One region of the Pseudoalteromonas sp. THAF3 genome, then DNA from elsewhere that is predicted to be linked to it. Evidence: predicted binding sites of a transcription regulator. Region 1 holds the regulator's gene; the other holds the start of a gene.
The links. Region 1 encodes NrdR, which represses ribonucleotide reductase genes. Its sites were predicted from a motif close to AAACACNANATNTNGTGTTT; they were not measured.
Positions count from the first base shown of each region.

Region 2: a site for NrdR is predicted at 2,586-2,605, ahead of nrdA (class 1a ribonucleoside-diphosphate reductase subunit alpha). Genes of this name have one in related genera too.

Region 1 is NZ_CP045418.1:867,401-871,834, forward strand. Features, by position in the region: gene FIU82_RS03940 (error-prone DNA polymerase) at 1-945, shown strand, start outside; gene glyA (serine hydroxymethyltransferase) at 1,139-2,395, shown strand; gene nrdR (transcriptional regulator NrdR) at 2,488-2,937, shown strand; gene ribD (bifunctional diaminohydroxyphosphoribosylaminopyrimidine deaminase/5-amino-6-(5-phosphoribosylamino)uracil reductase RibD) at 2,939-4,072, shown strand; gene FIU82_RS03960 (riboflavin synthase) at 4,075-4,434, shown strand, end outside.
Region 2 is NZ_CP045418.1:1,511,597-1,516,030, reverse strand. Features, by position in the region: gene gyrA (DNA gyrase subunit A) at 1-1,355, opposite strand, end outside; gene ubiG (bifunctional 2-polyprenyl-6-hydroxyphenol methylase/3-demethylubiquinol 3-O-methyltransferase UbiG) at 1,544-2,254, shown strand; gene nrdA (class 1a ribonucleoside-diphosphate reductase subunit alpha) at 2,772-4,434, shown strand, end outside.

The DNA.
Region 1 (4,434 bases):
ATTTGTGGTTTTGGCGAATATGGCTTTCCCGAGTCGCATTCGGCGAGCTTTGCGGTGCTGGCCTATGTCTCTGCTTACTTAAAATATTATTACCCGAGTGCGTTTTTCTGTGCCTTAGCAAACAGCTTACCCATGGGCTTTTATTCGTTGGACCAGCTCATGCAGGACGCGCGACGTCACCGGGTTACGGTGTTGCCCGTTGATATCAACACCTCAGTGTGGGAGCACCAGCTGGTACACCAAGGGCAAAGTTTCGCGATACGCTTAGGGCTGCGTTGCGTTAAAGGGTTTCGTCAGCAAAGTGCGCAACAGCTCGTTAAACAACGGCCAATAGCCGGATACAGCAGCGTCAGTGAGCTGTATCAAAGCGGCTTGCGCGAGATGGAATTAGAAGCGTTAGCGAGCAGCAATGCACTCGCGAGCATAGCGCAAGACCGCTTTAATAGCCGCTGGCAGATTATCGACAAACAACAGCGGTTACCGCTCTTTGGTGAACAGAGCGATGCATTGCCATTAGCACCGCCAAGTAAGTTACAGGATACCCTAGAAGATTATGCCAGTATGGGGGTCAATATGGGCGCGCACCCACTGTGTTATTTACGCGCCGAAGGGGGATTACAGCACGCAAAAACCGCCCAGCAATTGCGTCTTTGTCGCAGTGGCGCCAGTGTCACTATTGCTGGCTTGGTCACGGGACGGCAATCACCAGGCAGTGCCGCCGGAGTGACATTTCTAACCTTGGAAGATGAAACCGGCAACACCAATGTCGTGGTGTGGCAGGCAACGGCGAAGGCCCAGCAACAAGCCTTTCTAACCGCACGTTTATTGGAAGTGAAAGGGGTAATAGAAAACCACCAAGGGGTGATCCACGTGATTGCTGGACGGCTTATTGATCATAGTGACAAGTTACCAGCACTGATACTGAAAAGCCGGTTCTTCCATTAGTAATAAAAATAAAATAGTGATTTTTTATTTGTTTTTATTATGTTTTGGATTTAAAAATATCATTCTTTTAGGGCTGTGAAAAAAATTCAATCCTTGTTTAAATAAGCTCACACATCCTTGATAGGCAAATGCGCGGTTTGCGCGTACAATAACACCTTTCAAATCGACAATTACGTTGCACCTAGGAGACAGCATGTTAGAACGTAGCATGAACATTGCAGACTTTGATCCAGAACTTGCCAAAGCGATGGGCGATGAGGTTTCTCGTCAAGAAGAGCATATTGAGCTTATTGCCTCGGAAAACTACTGTAGTCCACGCGTACTTGAAGCGCAGGGCTCACAGCTTACCAATAAATATGCCGAAGGCTATCCGGGCAAACGCTACTACGGTGGTTGTGAGCACGTCGACGTTGTTGAGCAACTGGCGATTGACCGTGCTAACGAGCTGTTTGGCACTGAGTATGCAAACGTGCAACCGCATGCCGGCTCGCAAGCTAACGCCGCAGTGTTTCAAGCGCTACTTCAGCCACACGACACTGTACTAGGCATGAGCTTAGCCCATGGCGGTCACTTAACTCATGGTGCACATGTAAACTTCTCAGGCAAAACCTACAATGCCATTCAATATGGTTTGAATGAGCAAACCGGCGAGATCGATTACGATCAAGTTGAAGCCCTTGCCCTTGAGCACAAGCCAAAGATGATCATTGGTGGTTTCTCAGCTTATTCTGGTATCGTTGATTGGCAGCGTTTCCGCGAGATTGCCGATAAAGTCGGTGCTTACTTATTTGTAGATATGGCACACGTAGCCGGCCTTATCGCTGCCGGTGTGTACCCAAGCCCAGTGCCTTACGCACATGTGATCACCACCACCACGCACAAAACGCTAGCGGGTCCACGCGGCGGTTTAATCATCTCTAACTGTGGTGATGAAGATATCTATAAGAAGCTTAACAGCGCGGTTTTCCCAGGCGGTCAAGGTGGCCCATTGTGTCACGTTATTGCAGCCAAAGCGGTGGCTTTCAAAGAAGCGCTACAGCCAGAATTTAAAGCATACCAGCAACAGGTTGTGGCTAACGCACAAGCAATGGTATCAGTGTTACAAGAGCGCGGTTATAAAGTGGTATCAGGAAAAACAGACAACCACCTATTCCTGCTTGATTTAATCGATAAAGACATTACCGGTAAAGATGCTGATGCTGCACTCGGTAACGCCAATATCACGGTGAATAAGAACTCAGTACCGAATGACCCACGTTCACCCTTTGTCACTTCTGGTTTACGTCTTGGTTCACCAGCGATTACTCGCCGTGGCTTCAAAGAAGCAGAAGCGAAAGAACTTGCTGGCTGGATCTGCGATGTACTTGATAACATCGAAAGCACTGATGTTCAGGCAAAAGTGAAAGAGCAAGTGAAAGCAATCTGTGCTAAGTTTCCAGTGTATGCCTAAGCTGCACTAAATAGCCATTAGGCAAACATTTGTGTATGATAAAGGCCGCAAAAATAGCGGCCTTTTTGTTTTCTACAGGAACCCCAGTCACTATGCATTGTCCTTTTTGCAGCGCCAAAGATACTAAGGTTATTGACTCCCGATTAGTGGGCGGCGGCCATCAGGTTCGACGCCGTCGCGAATGCATTGATTGCCATGAACGTTTCACTACTTTTGAAGGCGCCGAGTTGGTAATGCCGCGCGTGATTAAACGGGACGGCTCACGTGAACCATTCAACGAAGATAAGCTCCTTAACGGCTTACATCGTGCCTTAGAAAGGCGGCCGGTGAAAACCGAGCAGGTTGATGAGGTGGTGCATCAAATCAAATCGCAAATTCGAGCTACCGGTGAGCGAGAGGTCAGCTCTTTGCTTATTGGCGAATGTATTATGGAAGCGCTGAAAGGGCTGGATAAAGTGGCCTATGTGCGCTTTGCATCGGTGTACCGCTCGTTTGAAGATATCCGCGAATTTGGCGAAGAAATCGCCCGCCTAGGGGATTAATATGAGCTTCAGTGCGCAAGATGAGCACTTTATGCGCCGCGCTATTGCCTTAGCCTGGCAGGGGCGTTTTACCACCACCCCCAATCCGAATGTGGGCTGCGTGTTGGTTAAAGATGATAAGGTGATTGGCGAAGGCTTTCATATTCAGGCGGGGACGCCGCACGCAGAAATTCATGCCTTAAATGCCGCTGCAGAAAATGCCGAGGGAGCCACCGCATATGTGACTTTAGAGCCGTGCAGCCATACCGGCCGCACCGGCCCTTGTGCTGGCGCCTTGATAGCCGCCAAAGTTGCTAAAGTAGTGTGTGCTATGCAAGACCCTAATCCGCAAGTCAGTGGCCGGGGCATGGCGATGCTTGAGGCCGCTGGCATCGACGTTGAGTATGGTTTGCTCGGTGACCAAGCCGAAGCGCTTAATACGGGCTTTTTAAAACGCATGCGTACTCAGCGCCCGTTCGTCACCTGCAAACTAGCAGCCAGCATTGATGGCAAAACGGCGCTCGCCAATGGCCAAAGTAAATGGATTACTTGCAGTGACGCCCGTGCTGATGTGCATAGCTTGCGAGCGCAACATTGTGCCATTGTCTCGGGTGCCGATACGGTAATAAGCGACAATGCGCAATTAAATGTGCGCCTAAGCGAACAGCAACTTGCCGATTACCCGCTGGCGCAAGTGCGCCAACCTGTGCGGGTGATTATCGACAGTCGCTACCGGCTCACACCCGATTTAGCGTTAATGCAGACACCCGGTAAGATTATTATCGTGCGCTCACGCACAGCACCTGCGCTTGATAAAGTGCAGCAATGGCCCAACAATGTAACCGAGTTGTATGTGGCCGGGGATAACGATGGCCATGTAGATTTAGACGCGTTACTCACGCAACTGGCTGCAGAAGATATTATTTCGCTGTGGCTTGAAGGAGGCGCGACCCTAGCGGGGGCCTTTGCGAAGCAGCAGCTTATTGATCGTTATGTGGTTTATTTGGCCCCTAAACTTATGGGCCAAGATGCCAAAGGGCTGGTGAACATAGGTCCATTTGCCGATATGAACGACATTGAACAGATGCAATTCAGCGATATGCGCCCCATTGGCGAAGATGTGCGCCTTACCCTAGATAAAAGAGCAGTGGAATAGCCATGTTTACAGGCATTATAGAAGCAACCGGAACCTTAAGTTCACTCACTCTTGTTGATGGCGATTTAAAAGTGCGCGTCAGCAGCGATAGTCTCAACATGGACGATGTCGCCTTGGGTGATAGCATTGCCACGAATGGCGTTTGCCTTACGGTGACACAAAAATTCAGTGATGGGTTCAGTGCCGACGTATCGCGCGAAACCTTATCACTCACACGCTTTGCGCATTACCAGCAAGGCCAACGTGTTAATCTTGAAAAGGCGCTGCAGCCATTATCAAGGTTAGGGGGTCATTTGGTTTCTGGGCATGTAGACGGCATTGCCGAAGTGGTTGATGTGCGTAGCAACGCCCGCGCTATTGAG
Region 2 (4,434 bases), 640 kb from region 1:
TCTGATAGATAGTATTGACCATCGCGAATACCTAAACCATCAGCAAGCCAGTCTGGGCGCGCAGCATCATCACCGGCTTTTTCTAGCATGGCTTTTACGTTGCCGAGCTCCCACGGGCGAGATACTAACGCTTCTTTCGCCTCGGCCGGTGTTGGCGACTTACGGATCAGCTCAATGACCGGGTCGATATTCGCCAAAGCAATCGCAAGGCCTTCAAGGGTGTGTGCACGGTCACGGGCTTTACGTAAATCGTATACAGTCCGGCGAGTGACCACTTCACGACGATGAAGAATAAAGGCTTCAAGCATCTCTTTGAGGTTGAAACAACGTGGCTGATTGCCATCTAGGGCAACCATATTCATGCCAAACACTGTTTGCATTTGCGTTTGTGCATACAGGTTATTGAGGATAACTTCGCCGACTTCACCGCGTTTTACCTCGATAACAATGCGCATACCGTCTTTATCAGACTCATCACGCAGCGCACTGATCCCCTCAATCTTCTTGTCTTTAACCAGTTCGGCGATTTTTTCAATCAAGCGCGCTTTGTTAACCTGGTACGGGATTTCATGGACAACAATGGTTTCGCGCCCGGTTTTTTCATCCACTTCGACATCGGCACGAGCGCGGATATAAATCTTACCACGACCGGTTTTATAGGCCTGCTCAATGCCCTTTTTGCCATTGATAATAGCTGCAGTAGGGAAATCAGGACCAGGAATGTAGTCCATCAACTCTTCAATCGTGGTTTCCGGCTCTTTAATAAGCGCCAAACAACCATTGATCACTTCGGTGAGGTTATGCGGCGGTATGTTAGTCGCCATACCGACGGCAATACCCGAAGAACCATTGACGAGTAAGTTAGGCACTTTGGTCGGCAACACATCTGGGATTTGCTCGGTGCCGTCGTAGTTCGGCACAAAGTCTACAGTTTCTTTTTCTAAATCAGCCAGTAGCTCTTGTGATAGCTTCGCCATACGTACTTCGGTGTAACGCATCGCTGCCGCTGAGTCACCATCTACCGAGCCAAAGTTACCTTGACCATCAACAAGCATGTAACGCAAGGAGAATGGCTGTGCCATACGAACGATGGTGTCGTACACTGCACTGTCGCCATGGGGGTGGTATTTACCGATTACATCACCGACTACACGAGCCGATTTCTTATAGGGTTTATTCCAGTCATTGCGGAGTTCATTCATGGCAAACAACACACGACGGTGAACAGGCTTAAGCCCGTCACGCACATCGGGAAGCGCACGCCCTACAATTACACTCATAGCGTAATCGAGGTAGGAATTTTTTAACTCATCTTCAATATTAACCGGAAGGACTTCGTTGGCGAGATCAGTCATTGATTCCACTTTCCTTCTTCATTGACAGCCTCCGTCCCCAACAAAGTGAAGGAGAATCAGCGACTGTCATTTGTCGTTATTATCTGCGTTCATGCTATCACATTATTTTTGATTTTACAGGCGCTAAATCTTTGCGATTTGCGAAAATCCCCCCGTATAATGGCCTCATAAACACGAGGAAGTTTTATATGACCGAACATCAAAATGTAGACCACAGCGAGATAGCCAAATTTGAGGCCATTGCCGAACGTTGGTGGGATTTCGACGGCGAATTCAAACCACTACACGATATCAACCCTCTGCGACTGGATTTCATCGCCCAGCACGCACAAGGGCTGGCGCAAAAGCAGGCCGTAGATATAGGCTGCGGAGGTGGAATTTTAGCTGAAAGCATGGCCAAGCTCGGCGCCCAAGTCACGGGAATTGATATGGGCCAAGAGCCACTCAATGTAGCGAAGCTGCACGCGCTGGAGTCTGGGGTAAAAGTGGATTATCAGTTAAGCACTGCCGAAGCATTTAGCGAACACCACAGTGAACAGTTTGATGTGGTCACTTGTATGGAAATGCTTGAGCATGTGCCTGAACCCGAGTCGGTTATTGCCGCCGCCGCCCGCCTCGCTAAACCAGGAGCAAACGTGTATTTCTCTACGCTCAATAAAACCACTAAAGCCTATTTGCTGGCAATACTGGGAGCGGAGAAGGTGCTAAAAATGGTTCCTGAAGGCACGCACGACCATAGTAAGTTTATTCGCCCCTCGCAACTTATAGCATGGGCTGAGCAACAAGGGCTCAAAGTGCGTCACAGCGCCGGCTTAAGTTATAACCCGCTGACAAAACAATTTACCCTTAACAACGACGTTAGCGTTAACTATATATTGCACTTCGAAAAATTACTGTGATCGAAAATGATCCGCGTATTGTATTGGCAAATTCGCGGATGACGAATACACTATATCTGGTGGCTTGTTAATTTTTGAACACCAGATATAGTGATTTGAAATGATCGTCACGAATACAATTTAAGCGTATTGATGATAAAAAAATCAGTCGCTATCGGTACAAAAATTTCGTTTAAATTGTTTTTTTGGCGTTGATTTTCATCTAAATACAGCTTTAAAAATGCTATAAGGTTAACGATCACTAACCCCTTGTAGTTATCCACAGATTGTCAAGGTATGCGCCTCTTGCAAAAGCATCGCTACCCCACTATCTTGTGAGTCGCTGTGATGAAAACACCATATATAGTGTTTAAATCTTGGCCAATTAGGCCGTGCTTTAATCTGCTGTACTCATAAATAGGTGATAGCGAAGCACTATCCTGGCAGTAAAGTAACATCCGCTGGTGTAAATACGGGCGGCAACACGTATTTCTCAGCCGTGCGCTAAGACAACTAATTATAAATACGGGCAATAACTATGAACCAACAGCTATCTGTTAGTAAACGCGACGGACGTAAGGAAGCGCTGGATTTAGATAAAATCCATCGCGTTATTACTTGGGCGGCAGAAGGTCTGAATAATGTATCTGTCTCACAAGTTGAACTTAAGTCCCATATTCAGTTCTATGACGGTATCCGCACCGAAGACATTCATGAGACAATCATTAAGTCAGCAGCAGATCTGATCTCAAAAGACACTCCTGACTATCAGTTTTTGGCAGCTCGCCTTGCCATCTTTCATCTAAGAAAGAAAGCTTATGGCCAATTTGAGCCACCGAAGCTGTATGACCACGTAGTTAAGCTCGTTGAAGATAAACGCTACGATCAACATTTACTCACTGATTACACTCAGTCTGAGTTCGAGCAAATGGATGCCTTTATTGATCATAGCCGAGACTTAAACTTCAGCTACGCCGCAGTAAAGCAGTTGGAAGGTAAATACCTAGTCCAAAACCGTGTTACTGGCGACATTTACGAGAGCGCGCAATTTTTATATGTATTAGTGGCTGCCAGCTTATTCTCTGAATACCCAAAAGAAACGCGTCTTGACTATGTTAAGCGCTTTTACGATGCCGTTTCTACATTCAAAATTTCGTTGCCAACACCGATTATGTCGGGTGTGCGCACACCGACTCGTCAATTTAGCTCATGCGTACTGATTGAGTGTGACGATAGCCTAGATTCCATTAACGCGACTTCTTCTGCAATCGTTAAATACGTATCACAGCGTGCCGGTATTGGTATTAACGCCGGACGCATTCGTGCCCTAGGCAGCCCAATCCGTAACGGTGAAGCCTACCATACAGGTTGTATCCCATTTTATAAGCACTTCCAAACGGCAGTAAAAAGCTGCTCTCAAGGTGGGGTGCGCGGCGGCGCAGCCACACTCTTCTACCCACTGTGGCACTTGGAAGTGGAAAATCTGCTGGTCTTGAAGAATAACCGAGGTGTCGATGACAACCGGGTACGCCATCTAGATTATGGTGTGCAGTTTAATAAGCTGATGTATACCCGACTCATTAAAGACGGCCACATTACCTTATTCAGTCCATCGGATGTGCCAGGCTTGTACGATGCCTTTTTCGAAGACCAAGAAAAGTTCGAACAGCTTTATGTGCAGTACGAACAAGACGACAGTATTCGCAAAAAACGTATCAAGGCCATTGAGCTGTTTTCGATGTTTTTGCAAGAGCGTGCCAGCACTGGGCGCATCTATCTGCAAAACGTGGATCACTGTAATACTCACAGCCCGTTTGATGCTAAAGTCGCGCCTATTCGTCAATCTAATTTATGTTTAGAAATCGCGCTGCCGACTAAACCGATGAATAATGTTATGGACGAAGAAGGCGAAATTGCCTTGTGTACGCTATCGGCATTTAACCTCGGTGCTATCAATTCACTCGACGAGCTCGAAGAGCTGGCCGAACTAGGTGTCCGCGCCCTTGATAGCCTGTTGGATTACCAAGAGTACCCAGTTCCTGCTGCGTATAACGCCACCATGGGCCGCCGTACTTTGGGTATTGGCGTCATTAACTTTGCCTATTACTTAGCTAAAAATGGCAAACGTTATTCCGATGGCAGTGCCAACGCGCTAACACACAAAACTTTTGAGGCGATTCAATATTACTTAATGAAAGCGT